Regions from separate parts of the Rhizobium sp. RAF36 genome, predicted to be linked through region 1. Evidence: predicted binding sites of a transcription regulator. Region 1 holds the regulator's gene; each other region holds the start of a gene.
The links. Region 1 encodes LexA, which represses DNA repair genes until DNA is damaged. Its sites were predicted from a motif close to TGTTCNNNNTGTGTTCNG; they were not measured.
Positions count from the first base shown of each region.

Region 1 (7,394 bases):
GCCGGCCTTCTCTTCGAAGCGGCGGATCAGCAGCATCTCGCGGTAAGCCTTGAGCTCCTCGTCGCGATCGAAATCGGCGACAGGACCACCATTCGAGGCCTTGGCTGCGGATTTTGCGCTGGTCTTGCGGCTGGAAACGGTCGCGTTCTTTCGCGGCGCCATTCAACCCTCCCTATGGGTTTGTGGTTCTTAGGTGGCGCGTACCATAGGGAAGAAATATGGCCACAGCAATGCCATAAATGCATGGCACGTATTCAGGATTAAGCCACTGATAATTCTATATAATTAACGATTAACTTGTTTTCGGTTAATTGGAATATGAATTGAATATGACGACCTCGTCGGCGCGTGACATATTCAGCTGGTAACGGGCTTTTTCGTCCAGCATATCCTTGTCGAGAGAGCCATCGCTCAGAAGCGCGACCTGCTGCTCGATATGCTCGCGCTTGGCCTTCAGCGTCGCAAGCTCCTTCTCGCGGGCGATGCGCCGCTGCTCGAAGACTTCGGTCGCACGCAGGCCGTAATCGCCATGGATGCAATGATAGCCGAAATAGGAGAGAAAGGCGACCGTCATAGCCGGAACAACGAACCGGCCGATCTTCTTTTTCTTATGATGCTTTGTCCACATACGCACACATGCTCTAAAACGCATTACCTATGTGATGAGAGTAGCGCTGAGAGATTAACCGTCCGTTGACTATGAATTTTTGCGGGCAAGAAAAAACCCGCACCGGTGAAGCGCGGGTTTCAAGGCATTGAACCTTAACGGCTATCAGCCGCGGATGATCGAGCGGCCGGCGTAGCGGGCCTGCGGGCCGAGGCCCTCTTCGATGCGGATCAGCTGGTTGTACTTTGCAAGACGATCCGAGCGCGACAGCGAGCCGGTCTTGATCTGACCGCAGTTGGTGGCAACCGCGAGATCGGCAATCGTGGAATCTTCGGTTTCGCCCGAACGGTGCGACATGACGGCGGTGTAGGCTGCCTTGTGCGCAGTGTTGACGGCGTCGAGGGTTTCCGTCAGCGAGCCGATCTGGTTGACCTTGACGAGGATGGAGTTGGCAACGCCCATCTTGATACCGTCGCGCAGGCGGGCCGAATTGGTGACGAAGAGATCGTCGCCGACCAGCTGAACCTTCTTGCCGGCCAAATCGGTCAGGGCCTTCCAGCCGTCCCAATCGTCTTCAGCCATGCCGTCTTCGATCGAAATGATCGGATACTGGGCAGCGAGCTGCGCCAGGTATTCGGCCATGGCGCCCGGCTCCAGCGTGCGGCCTTCGCCTTCGAGAACGTACTTGCCGTCCTTGAAGAATTCGGTCGAGGCGCAGTCGAGGCCGAGATAGATGTCTTCGCCCGGCTTGTAGCCAGCCTTTTCGATCGACTTCATGATGAAATCGAGGGCTTCAGGGGCGCTCTTCAGACCCGGTGCAAAACCGCCTTCGTCGCCGACGTTGGTGTTGTGGCCCTGAGCCGAGAGTTCCTTCTTGAGGACGTGGAAGACTTCCGAACCCATGCGGACGGCTTCACGGATCGAGTCGGCGCCCACGGGCAGGATCATGAATTCCTGGAAGTCGATCGGGTTATCGGCATGGGCACCGCCGTTGATGATGTTCATCATCGGAACAGGCAGCAGGTGGGCGGAAGCGCCACCGACGTAACGGTAAAGCGGCAGGCCGGCAGCTTCAGCGGCAGCCTTGGCGACAGCGAGCGAAACGCCGAGGATGGCGTTGGCGCCGAGGCGCGACTTGTTCGGCGTGCCGTCCAGCTCGATCATGATGTTGTCGATCTGGATCTGGTTTTCGGCGTCGATGCCGCCGATGGCGTCAAAGATTTCCGTGTTGGCAGCTTCGACAGCCTTTTCAACACCCTTGCCGAGATAGCGCTTGCCGCCATCGCGAACTTCGACGGCTTCGTGCGCGCCGGTCGAGGCACCCGATGGAACAGCCGCGCGGCCCATGCTGCCATCTTCCAGATAAACGTCGACCTCGACGGTGGGGTTGCCACGGCTATCGAGAATCTCGCGGGCGATGATATCGGTAATTGCAGTCATGGGTTTCTTCCTGCTCGGTGGGTGGGATAAATCGTTTGAAATCGTCTTAATCGAAGGCACGCAAATTACAATGGCCGTTTTTGAGCCGCCTAACATGCCTTCGTTTCAGGCCTCATTCGAGGCCTATTACAGGATCATGTCAGCCTTTTGAACGTCAGGCCGCTTTCGCGATCGCGTCGAAGGCGAGAAGCTTTTCGAGAAGCCGCGGCATGTCCTTCAGATAGACCATATTCGGGCCGTCGGACGGGGCGTTGTCCGGGTCTTCGTGGGTTTCGACGAACACACCTGCGACACCGACGGCAACGGCGGCACGCGCCAGGGTCTCGACGAATTCGCGCTGACCACCGCTCGAGCCGCCCTGCCCGCCCGGCTGCTGCACGGAATGCGTGGCGTCGAAGATAACGGGAGCGCCGAGTGCGGCCATGATCGGCAGCGAGCGCATGTCGGAGACCAGCGTGTTGTAACCGAAGGAGGCGCCGCGTTCGCAGAGCAGGATGTTCGGATTGCCGCTGGCATTCAGCTTGGCGAGAACATTCTTCATGTCCCAAGGCGCCAGGAACTGGCCCTTCTTGACGTTGACGATCCGGCCGGTCTTGGCTGCGGCAACGAGAAGATCGGTCTGGCGGCTGAGGAAGGCCGGTATCTGCAGGATGTCGGCGACGGAAGCCACCTGCTCGCACTGCTCTTCCGTGTGAATGTCGGTCAAAACAGGGAAGCCGAATTCCTTCTTCAGATCGGAGAAGACTTCGAGCGCCTTTTCAAGACCGATGCCGCGCTCGGCGGAAAGCGATGTGCGGTTCGCCTTGTCGAAAGACGACTTATAGACGAGGCCGATACCGAGCGACTTGCAGAGTTCGCTCAGAACACCGGCGACCATGAAAGCGTGGTCGCGGCTTTCCATCTGGCAGGGACCGGCAATCAGCGACAGCTTGCCCGTATTCGAAAATGTGACGCGGCCAGCACCCTCGCCGGCGACGACTTCTGCATTGGTGTTGCTCATTGGATCTCCTCGAAGGCAAAGATCGCGCCTTGTCCCGGCGCCGGCTTCACCAATAGACGATTGCTCATACTGACATGGGTGATCCCGTTAGCAGCCAAATGCGCCGCTGTCACGGCCAGATCACCGACCGAAAACACGATTGCGCGCGCCCTGAGGCCGTTATCGGTCCCAAGTGGCTCCGCATCGAAATAGGCCTCCATGCCCTCGTTCGAGAAGATGGAAAGTTTCCCGTTCGGTAATTCGAAGGATAGGCCGAGTGCCGCCTCCCTAGGCTCAGCTCCACCGCTGGCTGTCTCAAGAAATTCGGCGAAGGCCTGCGGATCCTCAGCGCTCAGGGCAATCTCGCTGATGCCGATGACGCCGTTTGCATGGGTTTCCAGTGCCTTGCGATCGGCCGGAAAGGCGTTGACCCGCTGGCAGGCGAAGAAGAAGACATCGGGCGCCCGGAGATCGGCGGCAAAGGCGAGCTTGAAGGCGCCCGTTGCCTGTGTTTCGTCGGGCATGACGATCGGCCGCGAGAATTCGACCATATCACCGCCGCTCAGCTGCGCGCCATCATAGGCAGCCTTGTCCGCATCGGCATCATCGGTGCCGAAGACGATGGCCGAAAAGCCGTCATCGCCGCAGCGGAAGCGGAAGGCCTGATCGCGGGCGACGAAGCTGTTGCCCTTCGCGACGGCCGCGTCGCACTCCGCCTGGTTGGCGACACCGAGCGGTTCGAGGTAGGTCCTGTCGGCAAGGAAGATGCAGGCATTCTCCGTTCCGAACGGATGACGGCCATCGGCCGCGACGGTGAAACCGAGACGGCCGAGTCGCTCGCGGGCAACATCTATATGGGTGACGGGCAGTACCAGATGATCGAGCGGATGCGTCATGGCGGTTCCCTCCGGTGAAGCCGGCAGAGATTTGCACGCCCTGCCTGGTAAAGCGCAAGCGTGGATCACCAATCCGGCAAATAAACTTTCAAAAACGACGAAAAATCATCGGAAGTTTTACCAATATTTAGGCACTTGCGGAACACATATGGAACATATAGTGTCCGTTCTGGCTTTGTTTCACGAATCTGGGGAAAGACTTCGATGCTGACGCGCAAACAACAGGAGCTTCTCCTCTTCATTCACGAGCGGATGAAGGAGTCCGGCGTACCGCCGTCCTTCGACGAAATGAAGGACGCGCTCGACCTGGCTTCCAAGTCGGGCATCCATCGCCTGATCACGGCTTTGGAAGAACGTGGCTTCATTCGCCGCCTACCGAACAGGGCGCGCGCACTCGAGGTCATCAAGCTTCCGGAAGCCTACAGCCCGAGCATCCAGCCGCGCCGCGGCTTCTCGCCGAGCGTCATCGAAGGCAGCCTCGGCAAGCCGCAGCCGGTCGCGCCGCCGAAGCCTGCGAACGAGGACAATCACACGTCGATCTCGGTGCCGGTCATGGGCCGGATCGCAGCCGGTGTGCCGATTTCGGCGATCCAGCAGAACACACACGACATCACTGTTCCCGCCGACATGCTCGGAAACGGTGAACATTATGCTCTTGAGGTCAAGGGCGACTCGATGATCGAGGCCGGCATCTTCGACGGCGATACGGTCATCATCCGCAACACCAATACCGCCAATGCCGGTGATATCGTCGTTGCTCTCGTCGATGACGAAGAGGCAACGCTGAAGCGCTTTCGCCGCAAGGGTGCATCCGTTGCGCTCGAAGCTGCCAACCCGGCTTACGAAACCCGTATTTTCGGACCGGACCGCGTCAAGGTTCAGGGCAAGCTCGTTGGCCTTATCCGCCGCTATCACTGAGCGTCTCGCTTTCACCAAAAGTGCCGCTGCGCCAATCGTAGGCGCGGTGGCGGATCCAGGGCCGGTCGAGACCCTCGAATGATGTGGTGATTTCGGCGATCCCATTGGGGAAACGAAGCTCGACAGCGCCTGTCTTTCGCAGTGTCTCCCCGGTGAAAAGCAGGGCGCCTGAGCGGCAGGTATCGAGGCGCAGGCGAACTGGTGTGACGACGATATCGGATATGTCGCAGGCTGGGCCAAGGAACGCCGCATTCTCGATCACGGTCAGGATCGAACCGTTGTCGAGCTTCGCCGTACACCAGGACTTTTTCACGCATGAGAAGCGCTCGCCCGTCGCACTGGCCTTGATCGCGTTCATGGTGTCGTTCTGCTGTGCCTCCGTCAGTTTCAGCCTTTCACCGCGCGGTGCGGTGGGAATATCCGGGAGCGCCGGGAACGCCGGTGACAAATGCTTATCGATCACCAGAGCGCGCCTCCATTGATCAAAGATGAAGCCCGGTGGCCGCTCGCGATTGGTGGCGAGGCCGTTGTCACTGACGATGCCCGCCATGCTCCCGTCCTCGGCAATCACGATTTTCGGCGGCGGAGGGCCTCCTAACATCGCGGCTGCTGTCGTCGATGCCACCAAGATCGCGGTGCCGAGATGGCGCATGCGGCTGCGCAGCAAAGTCAGCAGCAGGAAACCTGTCACCGCCGCGGGAAAGTACCAAAACGCCAGGCGCCCGACGCCGATATCGCCGCCCCATGAGGCAACCGTCCTGGCAATGGCGATCACCAGATCGAGCCCGAAACCCGTCACTTGCCACGCCCATACATCGAGGCCGAAGGGCATCAACAGCATGGCAATGAGGCCGAACGGCATGATGATGAAGGAGATAATCGGCATTGCGGCGAGATTGGCTGGCAGGCCATAGGCCGTCAGCCGGTGGAAGTGCTCGACCGAGAACAATGCAGTCGAGAAGCCGCCGATGACGGAGGTCAGCAGGATGCCGCCGAAGAACGCGGCGGCGGAAGACAGCATCCTGACGGCGCGAAACTTTGCGAAGGGCCGGTCGCGCACCGGCCTCTCCTTCCAGAGCGCATAGCCCGCGACGAGGGCCAGTGTCGCGGCGAAGGACATCTGGAAGCTTGGCCCCATGATCTCCGAGGGTGAGAGGACAATGATCACCAGCGCCGATAGGGTTACGTTGCGCAGACTGATCGACGGCCGGTCGAAGAAGACCGCCGCCAGCATGATCGCCATCATGATGAAGGCGCGCTCGGCGGAGACTGCGAAGCCCGAGATCAGGAAATAGGCGGTGACGGCGGCAAGCGCACCGGCTGCGGCGATCTTCTTGACGGGATAGGCCTGGACGACAGCCGGAAGCAGGCTGAGCACGGTGCGGAAGCCGACGAAGAAGATGCCTGCCGACAGCGCCATGTTGAGACCGGAAATGGCAATGATATGCGCAAGGCCCGATTGGCGCAGCGCCTCGGTCGTCTCGCTCGAAATGGCGCGGCGCTCGTCCGTGACCAGAGCGGCGGCAAAAGCGCCGGTGTCGCCAGGCAGGATGCCTCTAATACGGTCGCCGATGCCGCTTCTCAAGCGGTAGAGCCATTCAAGCGCGCGATCCTGCATCGATGCGGACCCGGGTTCGTCCGCCGGAACCACGGCAGGGGCACCATAAAAGAAACCGTTGCCACCGACGCCGTCGAAATAGGCACCGAACGAAAAGTCGTTGAGGCCGGGAAGAGCGGGCCCTGAGGGCGGCGTCAGCCTTGCCCTGCCCTTCAGCCAAGTCCCGGTTTCGAACTCCGCTTTCTGGCCGCGCGCAATCACGGTCACCTGCTCTGGCAGCCGCTTCAGCGCCGGGTTCTCCGTCGCCTTGAGCGCCAACAGATACCGCCAGCCGCCGCGGCCATCGCTTTCCCGCCGCTCTACGCGGCCTGTCAGCGTCGTCGTTACCGCCGAATCGAGAACGACAGTACCGGCTCTCCAGGTCTCGAATTGTGCGGCGAGGATGCCAACAGCGATCAACGTCATGGAGGCCACGCAGATCCGGCTCCACTCCCGGCCGCGATCGGTCACGGCGAGCAGCAGAAGCAGCACGACCGCGCATGAAAGCGGCACAGCCGGTGAAATGTCTGCGCCGCAGGCAAACCAGAGAACGGAGCCCAGTCCGAGCGCCACCGGCGCAAACAACATGCGGCCGCCATAAGCCAGCTCTTCGATAGCGCAGGCCGGCAGGCTTTGCGCAACACGGCGCTGCAGCGACCGAAGAGCATGAATAGAAAGCTGCCGGCGGTGACCTAGATTAACAGGTGCGAAGAGAGAGCCTGCTGCAGGCGGCATCAGCGGCGTCTGCGGCAATTTGGCCGCGGCACCGATGGTGATCGTGCTGACGTCGCTGGTTTTCAACTCCGGCATGCAAAGAGCCTGATGACCCGATAGAATACAACCAGAATGCAACCCTGCGCGCGTTTCAGCAACAATAATCGATTGAAAAATGATGAAAAAACGTGAGTGCAAAAAGCCTAAATAAATCATCGGCTTCCGCTATGCGTTTACAGCATC
Region 1 covers NZ_JBFREC010000001.1:954,917-962,310, forward strand. The annotation lists gene pdhA (pyruvate dehydrogenase (acetyl-transferring) E1 component subunit alpha) at 1-162, opposite strand, end outside; gene AB4Z25_RS04770 (FtsB family cell division protein) at 308-628, opposite strand; gene eno (phosphopyruvate hydratase) at 773-2,047, opposite strand; gene kdsA (3-deoxy-8-phosphooctulonate synthase) at 2,202-3,047, opposite strand; gene AB4Z25_RS04785 (VOC family protein) at 3,044-3,922, opposite strand; gene lexA (transcriptional repressor LexA) at 4,127-4,840, shown strand; gene AB4Z25_RS04795 (ComEC/Rec2 family competence protein) at 4,821-7,025, opposite strand.

Region 2 (7,394 bases), on a different contig from region 1:
ACGCCGCCTGAGATTTTCAAGTGCAGAAATGAAAGAGGCGCCCGGGATGACCGGGCGCCTCTTCTCGTTTGAGATGGGATAGCTCTCAGAACTCTTCCCAATTGTCCTGTGCGACTGCAGCCGAGCCATGGGCGACTGCGGCACGGCGCGGCGCCGGAGCGCGATAGGCCGGGGCAGGGGCCGCGGGAGCACGCATATGCTGGGCCGTTGCCCTGAGTGCCGCACTGTTTGCCTGGCCGGAGACGCGGAAGCGCAGTACGAGCGCCTTCAGTGTCTGTGCCTCGTCGTTGAGCGTGACGCTGGCTGCGGTCGCTTCTTCCACCATCGCGGCGTTCTGCTGGGTCACCTGGTCCATCTGGTTCATGGCCTGGTTGACCTCCTTCAGTCCGATCGCCTGCTCGCTGGCGGAGGCGGAAATCTGGCGGATCAGTTCGTTGATGCTCATCACCTGATCGGCGATCTTGTGCAGCGTGCCACCGGCACGGCCGACGAGATCGACGCCTTCCTTGACCTGGACGGCCGAGGTATTGATGAGCGTCTTGATTTCCTTCGCAGCACTCGCTGAGCGCTGCGCCAGTTCGCGGACTTCCTGCGCGACGACTGCAAAACCCTTGCCGGCCTCACCTGCACGAGCAGCTTCGACGCCGGCGTTCAGAGCAAGCAGGTTGGTCTGGAAGGCGATCTCGTCGATGACGCCGATGATGCGCGACACTTCGGTCGAAGACTGCTCGATGCCCTGCATCGAAGCGATTGCCTTCTGCACGACTTCACCAGACCTCTCTGCGTCCTCGCAGGCCAGGTTCACGTTCTCGGCAGCAGTCCGGGCGTTCTCAGCGCTCGAATTGACCTGTGCGGTCAGCTCGTTCAGCGCAGCTGCGGTCTCTTCCAGGCTTGCTGCCTGCTGTTCTGTACGCTTGGCAAGATCGGAGGCACTGTTGCTGATCTCGCTGGTGCCCGAGCCGATGTTGCCGACACTGAGGTTCATCGTGTTGATCGTTTCTTCGAGGCTGGCGAGTGCAGCGTTGAAGTCCTGCTTCAGCTTTGCATATTCGCCAGGGAACTCGTCGTTGATCCGGTGGCCGAGATTGCCCTGCGACAATTCGGAGAGACCGGCACCGACGATGGCAACGATCTGGCGCTGGAGCGCGACCGACTGCTGGCGCTCGCTTTCGGAGCGGCTGCGTTCGGACTCAGCGGCACTGCGCTGGCTGTCGGCCTCGGATTCGAGGCGGCGCGTATCGGCAAGCGCAAATCGGAAGCCCTCGAGTGCCTTGGCGACCGAACCGATTTCATCGGCACGCTCCTGACCGGCTACGGGCTGCTCGTATTGGCCATCGCTGAGCTTCTTGACGCCGGCGACCAGCTGGCCGAGCGGCTTCTGCACGAGAGAGCGGACGGCGAAATAGAGGGCCAGCATCACGGCGCCGAGCACCACGATGCCGCCGATGATCATCATGAAGGTCTGATCCTGCACCGGAGCATTGATGGCGCTGTGGGGCACGTCCACGAGTACGACCCAGGTGGCGTTGAGATCGGGAACGGCGAAGGGATAGACGACGCGATCGAAGGGCTCATAGCCGTCGAGCGAAAGATTCTTGACAACGCCAGGCGTCATCGAGCTCAGGGCGGACTTGACCTGGGCCGAACCCTCAGCATCGCCGTAGGGCTTCGACATCAGCTCCTTCGTCGGCGCGACGATCCAGTTGCCGTTCTGGGCAACCAGCGTCACACGGCCGGAGCCGAAAGGATGCAGGGCCTGCAGCTTGTCGGTCAGCGACTTCAGCGAGATATCGACGCCTTCGACACCGATCATCTTGCCGCCGGAAACGACGGGATAAGCGATCGAGGTCAGCAGCGTCGGGACATCCGTGCCTTCAGCAAGGTAAGGCGTGGTGATGGCACCCTTGCCGCTTTCGGCAGCGAGCTTCCACCATTCGGCCGTATAGTCGTTGTCGAAGGTCGAGAACTGGATCGCGCCATCCTTGGTCTTCGACCAGTAAGGCGTGAAAGCGCCAGCCTTGTTCGTGCCCTCGTCGAGCTTGTCGGCAATCTCGGTGGTCTTGCCGTCGAAGGCGCCGAGCTGTTCGCAGAACCAGCTACCGAACGCGAAGGCGTTCTTTTCGAGATTGGCCTTCAGGATATTGATGATGCCCTTGCGGTCGAAGTTGCCACCCTCGTGGCCACGGCCGACAACGCCGGACATGGAGCGCGCAGCACTCGCCAGTTCGCCGACATTGGCGGCGATTTCGTTGGCGATAGCTTTTGCCTCAAGATTCGCCTGGTCCATCGTCAGCGTCTGCACGCGGCTGCGCGTCTGATCGATGAGGAAAAAGTTTGATACAAAAAGGACGAGCGCGATGGCGACGCCGGTGATGACAATGAGTTTTGCGGCAAGCGACTTCATGCGGAAGATGAACATGGTGCCTCGGCGGGGCGACTTGCCGGACGAACATTTCCGGCACAGGCGAGGGTGAGCCGCACCGTCATGGAGCAGCCGTGCAAAAGTCCAGGCGCCGTTAAAATTGAAGCCTGACGATCGCCGGAAAGATCGCCAGAAATCTCTTAAATTTGAATGAAACTGTACGAATTGAACCCCTGAATTGCCTTGGCGGCGGAGGGTTTTCGTAGAGCGTATCGGAAACAGAAAAGTCTATAGCTTGTTTGCGACTTCGGCGCTGAGCGGGATCGACGGCTGGGCTCCCGCCTTGAGGCAGGCAAGGGATCCGGCAACGGCGGCGCGGCGCAGTGACGTCTCGAAATCGAGACCGTCGTTGAGGCTTGCGGCGAAATAGCCGCAGAAGGTATCGCCGGCACCGACGGTATCGACAGGCTCGATCTTCAGTCCTTTCGCCCGGACGAGTTCGCCATCGCGAATGGCAATGACGCCATCGGCGCCAAGTGTGACGATCAGCGTCTGTCCGGTTTCGCCGTGAAGGCGCTTCAAGGCGGCCTCGCGATCGCCAGCGGTCATGCCTTCTTGTCCGGCCAGAAGCTCGAATTCCGTCTCGTTGGCGATGACGATATCTGCCAGCCGCCCAAGGCGTGGTGCGTCGGCAATCAGCGGCGCGAGATTGAGTACGCTGCGGATGCCCTTCTTGCGGGCCGCATCGAGAGCCTTCTCGACGGCGGCCGGGGGAACCTCGAGCTGCAGCATGAGAATATCGTTGGGTTCCATTGCCGCAACCACGGCCTCAGCATCTTCGGGGCTGACGGTGCCGTTAGCGCCGGGAACGACCGCGATCATGTTTTCGCCGTCGCCGCCCACGAGGATCAGGGCGGTGCCGGTTGGGCCGTCCACATGATTGACCTTGGAAAGTCCGGTACCGGCTTCACTGAGGAGCGCGATGGCGGGGGCGGCGAATTCATCCTTGCCGACTGCGCCGGCCATGCTCACGGTGCTGCCTGCACGGCGCGCAGCAAGCGCCTGGTTGGCACCCTTGCCGCCGGCGGCAGTCGCAAAGCCAGTCCCAGCCACGGTTTCACCCGGCTTCGGCAGGCGCGCGGTGGTGGCGATGAGGTCCATGTTGATGGAGCCGAACACAGTGATCATGGTAGATGTCCCGTCCTTAAATTGGCGCGACACTGCCCGAAGGGCTCACTCCTCGTCAACCACCCTGAGCTTGAGAAGGCCTGTCCGGCTCTCGACCGATTTCGCTGCTGGCTGGTCTTCGCGTTCCGGTTTGCCGGTATCGCCCGTCGCTTCGAATTCGAGAGCCTCGATCTTCGAGCCACGCTTGGTCAGCTTGTCGGCGGAGGTGACGATCATGTCGACATCCTTCTGCGCCATGGCGAAATGCCCTTGCAGCTTGCGCACACGCTCATCGAGGCGGCCGAGATCGTCCATGAGGTTCGCGACTTCACCCTGAATGACATGCGCCTGTGCGCGCATACGCTGATCCTTGAGAACCGCCTGGATCACCTGGATCGACAGCATCAGCAGGGAAGGAGACACGATGACAATCCGGGCGCGATGCGCCTTCTGGATGATCGGCTCGAAATTCTCGTGGACCTCGGCAAAGATTGATTCCGAGGGAACAAACATGAAGGCCGTATCCTGGGTCTCGCCCTGGATCAGATACTTTTCCGAGATATCGCGAATATGCACTTCCATATCGCGCCGGAACTGCTGGGAGGCGATCTTGGTGGCATCCGGGCCGCCGGCGTCGCGAATGGCGTTCCAGGCTTCGAGCGGAAACTTGGCGTCGATGACGAGCGGCGGTGCGCCATTCGGCATCTTCACGGTGCAGTCCGGCCGCGAACCGTTCGACAGCGTCTGCTGGAAGGCATAGGCGCCCATCGGCAGCCCATCGGCAACAATCGTCTCCATGCGCGATTGGCCGAAGGCACCGCGTGTCTGCTTGTTGGAAAGGATCGCCTGAAGGCCGACGACGTCCTTGGCAAGCATTTGGATGTTGTTCTGGGCAACGTCGATGACGGCAAGCCGCTCCTGCAGCTTCTGTAGGTTTTCATGGGTCGATTTCGTCTGTTCGGTGATCGTGTGGCTGACCCTCTGCGACATGCCATCAAGACGCTGGTTGATCGCCTGATTGAGCTCTGCCTGCCGCGTGCCGAACACTTCCGCCATGGTCGAAATGCGGCCCTGCATCTCCGCCTGGATTTTCAGAAGCTCCGACATGCGCATATCGGCTTCCGCCGATCGGATCGCGGCTTCCTCATTCTGCTCGCGCCGCAAGTTGCTGCTTCTGAACAGCAAGAAGACGAGGACGACGACCATCGCGGCGATGGCGCCGCCTGCGATGGCGAGAATGGCCGGATTGACGGCGGCAAGCGAGATGGTGAGCGAGTCGGCAGAATTGTTCATCCGGCCACCATAGCAAACTTCAAACCATTGACTAGATCAAAACGTGAACGAATCCACAGGTAGCTTTGGTATGATCAAAAGGCCGCAGTCCACTTTGGGAGAGGGACGACAAATCGTGGCCATGCTTAACGATTGCTCAACCATATTTTAGAAATGTCTCTGCCGAAACAGATCCTTACCGCGCATCGCGCAGACAGAGAACATCATGAGCAGCCAGCAATCGCAATCCGACCTCAAGCAGCGCCTCGACTTCATCGAGCTCGACGATGCTGCGCGCAAGACGATGAGCGAGATCCGGCCTGTCATCAGCTCGCTGGTCGGCGGTGCGCTTGACAAATTCTATCAGAAGATCGCCAAGACCCCGGCCGTTGCCAGCTTCTTCTCCGACAAATCCCATATGGGCCACGCCAAGAAGGCGCAGGAAAACCATTGGGCCAATCTGGCTGGTGGCAATTTCGACGAAACCTACGTGAAGGGCGTCACCGCAGTCGGCCGCACTCACGCCCGCATCGGCCTGGAGCCGCGGTGGTATATCGGTGGCTACGCGATCGTCATGTCCGAGCTCGTTAAGGGCATCATGGACAAGCAGTGGCCGTCGATGTTTGGTCGCCAGCAGGGCAAGGTACTGGCCGAGAAGCTTTCCGCCGTCATCAAGGCAGGGATGCTGGACATGGACTATTCGATCTCCGTCTATCTCGAGGCATTGGAAGAAAAGCGCCGCAAGCTGGAGGAGGACCGCGCCAAGGCGGAGGCCGACCAGACCATGGCGCTCGACCATCTGCGCCGCGGTTTGGAAGCGCTCTCCGCCGGAGACCTCGATGCCAAGCTGCCTACCGACCTTCCGGGCAATTTCAAGCATATGGCCGACGACTACAATCGCGCCGTCGCTGCGCTGCGCACGTCATTCGGCTCGGTTCGTAGCAGCTCGGCTGAAATCCTGCGGGGCACGGACACGATCTCCAAGGCTGCCGACGATCTGGCGCTTCGGACCGCACAGCAGGCTGCGGGCGTCGAAGAAAGCTCAGCGGCGCTCCAGCAGCTGTCCGTCAGCGTCGGGCTGACCGCCGCCAATGCCGAGAAGGCCTCGGATGCGGTGCGTGAAACACAGCAGCGTGCGAAGAATTCCGGCGAGCTTGTGAACAGCGCCGTTTCCGCCATGGCCGGTATCGAGAAGTCGTCGGATGAAATCGCCAAGATCATCGGCGTCATCGACGAGATCGCCTTCCAGACCAACCTTCTGGCGCTGAATGCCGGTGTCGAAGCGGCACGTGCAGGCGAAGCAGGCAAGGGCTTCGCGGTCGTCGCCCAGGAAGTCCGCCAGCTTGCCCAGCGCACTGCAGAAGCGGCAAAGGAGATCAAGAACCTGATCTCGCAGAGCTCTGCACAGGTGGACCAGGGCGTCGGCATCGTCAGCAGCACCGGCGAAGCACTGGGCGACATGATCAGCCGCATCGACATGATCAATCATGTGGTCGCTGAAATCGCCGCCGCCGCTCGCGACCAGGCGACTGGCGTAAACGAGGTCAGCGTTGCCATCCGCAACATGGATACGATCACCCAGCAGAATTCCGGCATGGTCGAGCACACCTCGGCCGAGACCCGCCGCCTGCGCGGCGAAGTCAGCAATCTGATGGAGCTGCTGCAGCGCTTCGGTACCCGGATGGAAATGCGCAGCAGCGCTCCCAGCCGCCGTGCAGCCTGAGACGAATACGGCAATTTTCCGGAGGCGCGCATAAAAAAGCGCCTCCGGCACTTCCGGGATAATTCCCTCGCTTAAAAAGATAGGTTATGGGAACGCCATGACCATCAAGCCACTTATCATTCTTCCCGATCCCGTTCTCCGCCAGGCTTCCAAGCCGATCGAGCGCGTCGATGGCGAGCTGAAGCGTCTCGCCGACGATATGCTGGAGACCATGTACGATGCCCCCGGCATCGGCCTTGCCGCGATCCAGATCGGCGTTCCGCGCCGCATGCTGGTTATCGATGTAGCGCGCGAAGGCGAAGATAAGCAGCCGCAGGTGTTCATCAATCCGGAGATCCTCAAGTCTTCGGAAGAGCGTTCCGTTTATGAGGAAGGCTGCTTGTCCATCCCGGATTATTACGCCGAGGTCGAGCGCCCTGCCGTCATCACGCTGAAATATCTCGACCGGGACGGCAAGGAACAGACCATCGACGCCGACGGCCTGCTGGCCACCTGCCTGCAGCACGAGATCGATCACCTCAACGGTGTGCTGTTCATCGACCATATCTCGCGGCTGAAGCGCGAAATGGTGATCAAGAAGTTCACCAAGGCTGCCAAGTCCAAGGTCCTCTGATCTGTGCATTGAACCTGTGGGGCTGGCGCGTTATGATATCAGCGATATCATGACGGAGGTGCGGGCATGGGTGATCTTCTGATCCGCGATATTTCCGACGCGATGAAGCGGGATATTGCTTTGCGCGCCGAGAAGAACGGCAACAGCCTTTCCGACGAGGCGAAAAACCTGCTGCAGAAGGCGATGGTTGATATCTCGGACAACGATGCGCCGGCGCGGTCCGCCCTTGATGGCTTTCGCGAAATATTCTCACCGCT
Region 2 covers NZ_JBFREC010000002.1:348,901-356,294, forward strand. The annotation lists gene ptsN (PTS IIA-like nitrogen regulatory protein PtsN) at 1-11, shown strand, start outside; gene AB4Z25_RS07640 (methyl-accepting chemotaxis protein) at 86-2,419, opposite strand; gene AB4Z25_RS07645 (ribokinase) at 2,651-3,550, opposite strand; gene AB4Z25_RS07650 (DNA recombination protein RmuC) at 3,596-4,822, opposite strand; gene AB4Z25_RS07655 (globin-coupled sensor protein) at 5,028-6,524, shown strand; gene def (peptide deformylase) at 6,622-7,137, shown strand; gene AB4Z25_RS07665 (FitA-like ribbon-helix-helix domain-containing protein) at 7,204-7,394, shown strand, end outside.
Region 2: a site for LexA is predicted at 4,855-4,872, ahead of AB4Z25_RS07650 (DNA recombination protein RmuC). Genes of this name have one in related genera too.

Region 3 (7,394 bases), on a different contig from region 1:
AGAGCTGGCCGCTCAGGATCGCGTGCTGCAGTCGCTTTCCTACAAGAACGTGCTAAAGCGCGGCTATGCCGTTATCAGGGATGATGAGGACCGGCCGGTCTCGCAGGCCGCCATGCTGACGGCAGGTGCCGGGATCTCGATCGAATTCTCGGATGGCCGCATCGGTGCCGTAACCACCGAGGGCGGAGCGCCGCCAGCGACGAAGAAGCGTGCGCCCAAGCCCGGCGAACAGGCGCCCCCTCCGAAGCAGGGAAGCCTCTTCTAGGGCGCCCGGAGAGCCGGCGCTCGATGGTATCGTGCGCCAGCCTGGATTGCCGTTACGCCCACTCGCCCTGGCGCATGACCGGCACCCGCGATCCATCTGGCTTGATGCCGTCGATATCGACCTTGTTGGAACCGATCATCCAGTCGATATGGATCAGGCTCGAATTGCCGCCCTGCGCCTTGATCTGGTCCTGGCTGAGCGTTGCTCCTTCCACAAAGCACTTCGAATAGCACTGGCCGAGCGCGATGTGGCAGGAGGCATTCTCGTCGAACAGCGTGTTGTAGAACAGGATGCCGCTGGCAGAGATCGGCGAGGAATGCGGCACCAGCGCCACTTCGCCCAGGCGGCGTGCGCCCTCGTCGGTATCCAGCACCTTGTTCAGCACTTCGGCCCCGCGCGACGCCTTGGCCTCGACGATGCGGCCGCCTTCGAAGCGCACCTGAATATTGTCGATCAGCGTGCCCTGATGCGAGAGCGGCTTGGTGCTCGACACATGGCCTTCGACACGCAGCGCATGCGGCGTGGTGAAGACCTCTTCGGTCGGGATGTTCGGGTTGCAGGTGATGCCGTTCTTCGCCGTCGATGCGCCGCCATGCCATTCGTGGCCATCGGCAAGCCCGACCGTCAGATCCGTGCCCGGTCCGGTGAAGTGCAGGGAGGCGAAGCGCTGGCCGTTCAGCCATGCCGAACGCTTGGCGAGGTTGCCGTTGTGCTCTGCCCAAGCGGCAATCGGATCATCGAGATCGACGCGCGACGCGGCAAAGATCGCCTTGGCGAGCTTGGCGACGGCAATCGCTTCGGGATCATTGGGGAAAACGAGCTTGGCCCAGGAAGGGTTTGGATAGGAAACGATGTTCCAGTTGATGTCGAAATTCGATATCTTCTCGAGCGCCGGTTTGTATGCGCTCGAGTTGGCGCGGTTGGCGCGGCTGACCTTGCCCGGATCCTGGTCCGAAAGCAGCATCGGATTGTCGCCAGCGATGGCAAGCCGGGCGGCATTGTTGGCATAGGCCTTGGCCATGCCATCGTAGAGCCAGCCGGAGGCGCGATCGAAGCTCTCGTCGCTCGCATACTGATAGCGGGCGAGCGTCGATTCCTCGTCGGAATAGAAGGCATTCACCAGGCCGGCGCCGGCCTGATAGGCATGCTTGATGATCAGGCGGACGAGCGGAATGGCAACGACTGGCGCCGTGATGACCAGATCCTGGCCCTTCCGCAGCTGCAGGCCCACCTTCACCGCGACCTCGGCAAGCTTATCCAGCTTGACCGGGTCGATCGAATGGTTCTGGGGCATGAAGTTCATGGTCGCGACCTCCTGATAAATTGCAGGCAGCAGACTTAGACCCGTTTGCGGCGAAAATGAAGCTCGGTGCATCGAATTCGCCGCTTGAGGATGTGGCCCTAGGCAGCCGCCTGCCGAAGCAGTGCCGACTGATGCTTTTCAAGAAATGCCATCAACCTTTCCGGATAATCGGGTGCGGCCGCCGCGCACACGCTGTGGCGTTTCGCAAGTTCGCTGCGCCATACCTGCACCTTTGGCAGCCCGTCGAAGATATTGCTTTCGCTTAGCGTATCGAAGACGTCGAAATACCGGAAAATCGGCGCGAAGACGGCATCGACCAGGCTGAAATTATCGCCAGCGAAAAACGGGCCGGCCGAGAGTTCCGCCTCGATGGTTCTGAATTTTCCGGCAATCACATTGCGCTTGTCATCCAGCTGCCGTGCATCGCCTGTCGTCTCATAGGTCCAGAGATCGGAGAGGATGGACGAGCCGAACTCCATCCAGCCGCGATGCCGCGCCCGCAGCAACGCATCGCCAGGATGCAGTCTCGGCCCCGGCTGTGTTTCGTCCAGATATTCGCAGATTGCCGCGCTTTCGAAGATCGCTGTCTGTTCGCCACCGTCTTCGATGAGCAGCAGCGGAACCTTGCCGAGCGGCGAGATTTTCGAAAACCACTCGGGCTTGTTGTCGAGGTCGATGACAACACGCTCGAAGGGGACGCCCTTTTCGCCGAGCGCGATCGCGGCGCGCTGCACGTAAGGGCAGAGATGGTGCGAGATGAGGGTCAGCTTGAGCATCGGTATCTCCATGATAGATGCAATTGCATATAAATACGCTTGCGGCATCCGTCAAGATAGATGTAATTGCATGCATGCCGGAGAGAACCACCCCATCAGATGCCGTTACCGAAGCGTGGATCGGTATCATGCGTGCGCAGCAGAAGTTGCTTCTGGCAATCGAGGCCGACCTGAAACAGGCGGGCATGCCGCCGCTCGGCTGGTACGATGTCTTGTGGGAACTGGTCCGCGCGCCCGATAGCCGTTTGCGGCCCTTCGAGATCGAGGAGCGCACGCTGCTGGCGCAATACAATCTCTCGCGCCTGATCGACCGGCTCGAACGTGAGGGGCTGGTCGGCCGCGAGACATTTGCGGAGGATGGCCGTGGCCGATGGGTGGTCGTGACCGATGCGGGCCGGGCGCTTCGCGAGCGGATGTGGGTGGTCTATTCGAAGGCGATCGAAAGGCATGTCGGCTCGAAGCTCGACGATACGTCCGCAAAAGCGCTCGCAGGCCTTTTGAAGAACCTGTCGGCCTAGGCGATCAGCGATGCCGCCTTTGCGTTCAGCGCCTTGAGCGCATCTCCAGGCACGAGCCTAACCTGCAGCCCGCGCTGCCCGCCGTTCATATAGACCAGGGCTTCTGTCAGCGCTGCTTCCTCAAGGGCCGTCGGCACAAGCTTCTTCTGGCCGAAGGGGCTGATGCCGCCGACATGATAGCCGGTCAGGCGTTCGGCATCGGCAGGCTTCATCATGTTCGCGGACTTGCCGCCAAAGGCTGCGGCCAGCTTCTTCATGCTCACTTCACGGTCGGATGGGACGACGACGCAGACCGCTTTGCCATCGACTTCGGCCATCAGTGTCTTCAGAACCCGGCGCGGCTCCTCGCCGAGCGCTTCCGCCGCCTGCAGGCCGACGCGTTCGGCGTTCGGATCGTAGTCATAGGTATGGACCGTGAATTCGACGCCCGATTTGGCAAGGACCTGCGTGGCACGCGTCGTCTTCGACATGATCACTTTCCGAATTCGGCAGCGTAGAGATCAGGCTTGAAGCCGACAAGCAGCTTGCCGTCATGCTCCAGCACCGGGCGCTTGATCATCGAAGGCTGCTCCAGCATCAGCGCGATCGCTTTGTCGCGCGTCAGGTTCTCGCGATCGGCATCGGGCAGCTTACGGAAGGTTGTTCCTGCACGGTTCAGCACCGTTTCCCATCCGGCCTTGCCGACCCAGTCTTCCAGATGTGCCCGGTCGATGCCCGAGGCCTTGTAGTCGTGGAAGTCGTAGCCCGCCCCATTCTCCTCAAGCCAGGTGCGGGCCTTCTTCATCGTGTCGCAGTTCTTGATGCCGTAAATCGTCGTTGCCATCGTCAGTCTTCCAGCGTTCCGGCCTTGCGCAGCGCCGTGCTCGGCTCGTCGCAGGCAATCTTCATCAGGTCTGCGCGCCGCCGCACCAGCCGGTCGGACGTGCGCGTCACGATCAAGCCTGCCTGCGGGGCACGGATCTCCGTCTCGCCATCGGCCATGCCCGGCCGCGCGACGATGGTTGCCAAAAGATCGCCGGCAGCGACCGTCTCGCCGATGTCGCGGTGGAAAAGAAGGGTGCCGGCAACCGGCGTGCGGATCATCTCGATATTGTCGAGCGGCACGGCAGGTCCGGTAAAAGCACCGAGAGGGGCGCTGTCCCTGACCGCCCCGCGGGCGGCGAGGAAGGCGAAGACGCCATCGGCGTCAGCGCTTGCCATGTCAGGATAGACGTCGCGGCGGCCGCGAAGCTCCACCGTAACGGAGAGCTTGCCGGGCAGGCGGCTGCGCTTCTCGCCGGGCACCTCGTATTTCCACGCAAAACCGACAGCTTCCTCGAAAGCCGAGCTTTCGCCATCCGAAAGCAGCAAGGCATCCATCGACAGAGCGCTGGCCAGATCGGCGGCCTCGGGCCAGAAGGCCTCGTCGATATAGGCATATTGCAGCGATTCATCGTCGCAATGCAGATCGAGCACCAGATCGGCGCCGAGTGCCATGTGGATCAGCTGTCGCTTGAGACGATCCGTAGCCGGATACCGATCCAGATCCTCGACCAGCGTATCGCGGTCGCGCAGCGAAATCAGCGGGAAATCGCGATTGAAGTTAGTGCGCGATCCGAGATCGAAGCGTCCCTGCAGCTCGCCGAAATGCGATTGCGCCGCGCCGATCGGGTTGGCCTGCGGAACGATGGTAATGTCGCTGGCGATCCTTCCGGCATCTTCGGCAGCTCTGAGCTTCCGGCAGAGGAAATGCAGCAGTGCCGTTCCCGGCAGCTCGTTGGCATGCAGCGCCGCCTGAATGTAGATCCGCGGCGCGTGCGGGTCGCTGCCCTTGAAATGCAGCACCGGCAGGCGCCATTCGATGCCCGGCGTATCGCCAGGAATGATGATCTCGGTCGTATCCATGTCAGCACTCCGCAAAATCTGCTGGGAGCAGCTTTAAGCAACTCCGCTGCACTGGCGCAAGCGTCAATAGGGGCGCCTCATCCAAGCAGCGGCCATTCTTCGATATCCACATGCCGGCCTTCGCCGACGAAGCTGTTGACCAGAACGAAAGACTTCGCCGTCCAGACGATCGGCTCCGAAAGGATTGTCTCGGGCACGCTGCGATAATCATATAGCAGCGTCATATGGGGCTCGAGTTTCGGCTGAACCCTGACGCTGACGCCGCGGTTGAGCAGCGACAGGGCGAGCTGCGCATGCAATGAGAGAACCTCCTGCCGCCCTTCGTCTGCCCGCAAAACCAGTGCCGGCTTACCCTGGCGAAAGCTCACGGCGCGCCGGAAGGTCAGCTTGAAGGGGCGCATTCTGACGGCAGCGGCGGCCGCCAGACCATCGAACAGCATGCTCGGCGGGATCGCATCCCATTCCCCGAGATAGCAGAGAGAGACGTGGAGCAGGCGCTTGGGCCGTGGCTTCTCCCGTAAGCCGAAACGCCGCCGCAGATCACCCGCCATGCGCCTCGTCTGCTCTGCCGCCCGCTCGTCGGGGCGCAACGCGAAGTAGACATTGCAAGGCTTTCGATCCGCTCCGCCGCGACCCGGCGCCGCGGGGTCAGCCGCACGGTCAAATGAAAATTCCGTCTGGTTCTGAGCAACCATCTCCAACCGGCAAGCGCCGCCTCCTCGTGAAGGACCAGAGGCTAGCAACAAGGGCAGGAATTGACAAGAACAAAAAGAGAACAAATAATCGAAGCGTTGAGATTGCGTTGGTGGGCAAGAATCGGGTTGAAGGCCGGGCGCAGGCATACGATCTTTGGGGCAGTCAATCATGGAGGTTGCGTCATGAGCGAGGCAACGCATCACTACAGCATCTTCGAAACCGCAGGCGGCTTTTGCGGCATCGCCTGGAATGCGGCCGGAATCATCCGCTTCCAGCTGCCGACCAAATCCGGGCATTCGACCGAACAGTTGCTGCTGAAGCGACTGTCATCAGGTCTTCGCGCCGATCCGCCGGCCGCGGTCGCGGCGACGACCGAATCCGTCAAACGCTACTTCGCCGGAGAGACCGTCGATTTTTCGGATGTTGCAGTGGATCTATCCAATCAGGACGAGTTCTTCCGGGAAATCTACGCCGCCGCACGCCGTGTCGGCTGGGGCAGGACGACGACCTACGGCACGCTCGCAAGGGAACTCGGCCGCGGCCCGGAAGCCGCCCGCGACGTCGGCCAGGCCATGGCCAAGAACCCAGTCGCGCTGATCATCCCCTGCCACCGCGTCCTTGCCGCCGGCGGCAAGCTCGGCGGCTTCTCGGCCCCTGGCGGGTCGAACTCCAAAGCGAAGATGCTGGAACTGGAGGGTGTCAACCTCGGTCCGCCTGAACCGGCCCAACAGTCGCTGGGGTTTTAGGCAGCGAGAGGGGTTCTGCTCCCATCTGCCTTTCGAGTTTACGGCGGGATCTGCTCATCGGCAATCAGGTTTTGACAAGGCCCAACCTTAGCAGACTTTCGGCGCTGGCCACAATTGCCTCTTCTCGCGAGCGAGGCGTCCAGCCGAGCAGGCGTTCTGCCTTTTCTCCGCTGGCGTCCAGTTTGGCCCCCAGAAGCGGCAGGAGACCTTTCATTGCTGGGTTGGCGAGAGCCATCGAACGCACGAGTATGTTTGGCAACACACGCGTCGAGACACGGCTAGCAGCCATGCCCATACGCTCTTTAAGCAGCCTAGCAATTTCCGCCAGCCAAAGCCCTTCGCCTGAGGTGGCCAGGAAGCGTTCGCCGTTTGCAGCAGGATCGGTCATGGCACGCAGATGCAGGTCGGCGACATCCCGCACATCGACGACGCAGGTCTTGATCTTCGGGTATCCGGGCTGACCCTCCAGCATTTCTCTGATCGTGCGGATCGAATGCGAATAATCCGGCCCCAGCGCCGGTCCGAGTACCATGGTGGGGTTGACAGACGCGAGCTCCAGCCCGCGGCCTTCGTTGGCAATGAAGTCCCATGACGCCCGTTCGGCAAGGGTCTTCGATTTTTGGTAGGGCGCGACGTTTCCGGTCAGGTCGGTCCAGTCGGTCTCGACGAACGGACGGGCGAGCGGCTTGTGCCCAGCGCCGATTGCGCCGAAGGCCGAGGTGAGAACGAGCCGCTTGACGCCTGAATCGCGCGATGCACGCAGAACGCGGAGGTTGCCATCGACTGCAGGCTTGATCCATTCCTCCTCGCTCGCATAGGTTCCGGATGGGGTGGGTGAAGCACCGTGAAAGGCGTAGGAGCAACCGGCTGCCGCTTCTGGCCATCCATCGTCGGAATTGAGATCGGCAGCAATGAAAGACAACCGCTCGCCAGGCTCGACACCACCGGCCTTCAAGTTGGCGCGCACTTCTGCCTCGCGCGACAACGATCGCACGGTTGTCCTGACTCGGTAGCCGGCATTTATCAGGGCGATGATGCAGTGTTGTGCGATAAAGCCGGTTCCGCCCGTGACGAGGACAAGTTCGTCCATATGAAACTCCTGAGGATATTGAGCGATCGGCGTTATAGGGTACGAACGGATCGCGGTTGTGACATTCGATATACGACCGTATACTGAATTTCGAATTAAGTCTACAGGTGTATGAT
Region 3 covers NZ_JBFREC010000002.1:217,818-225,211, forward strand. The annotation lists gene xseA (exodeoxyribonuclease VII large subunit) at 1-265, shown strand, start outside; gene AB4Z25_RS06975 (aminopeptidase) at 318-1,568, opposite strand; gene AB4Z25_RS06980 (glutathione S-transferase family protein) at 1,667-2,344, opposite strand; gene AB4Z25_RS06985 (MarR family winged helix-turn-helix transcriptional regulator) at 2,419-2,862, shown strand; gene ybaK (Cys-tRNA(Pro) deacylase) at 2,859-3,332, opposite strand; gene AB4Z25_RS06995 (ArsC family reductase) at 3,335-3,685, opposite strand; gene AB4Z25_RS07000 (M14 family zinc carboxypeptidase) at 3,688-4,746, opposite strand; gene AB4Z25_RS07005 (2'-5' RNA ligase family protein) at 4,824-5,297, opposite strand; gene AB4Z25_RS07010 (methylated-DNA--[protein]-cysteine S-methyltransferase) at 5,625-6,188, shown strand; gene AB4Z25_RS07015 (SDR family oxidoreductase) at 6,253-7,278, opposite strand; gene AB4Z25_RS07020 (TetR/AcrR family transcriptional regulator) at 7,390-7,394, shown strand, end outside.
Region 3: a site for LexA is predicted at 5,507-5,524, ahead of AB4Z25_RS07005 (2'-5' RNA ligase family protein). Genes of this name have one in related genera too.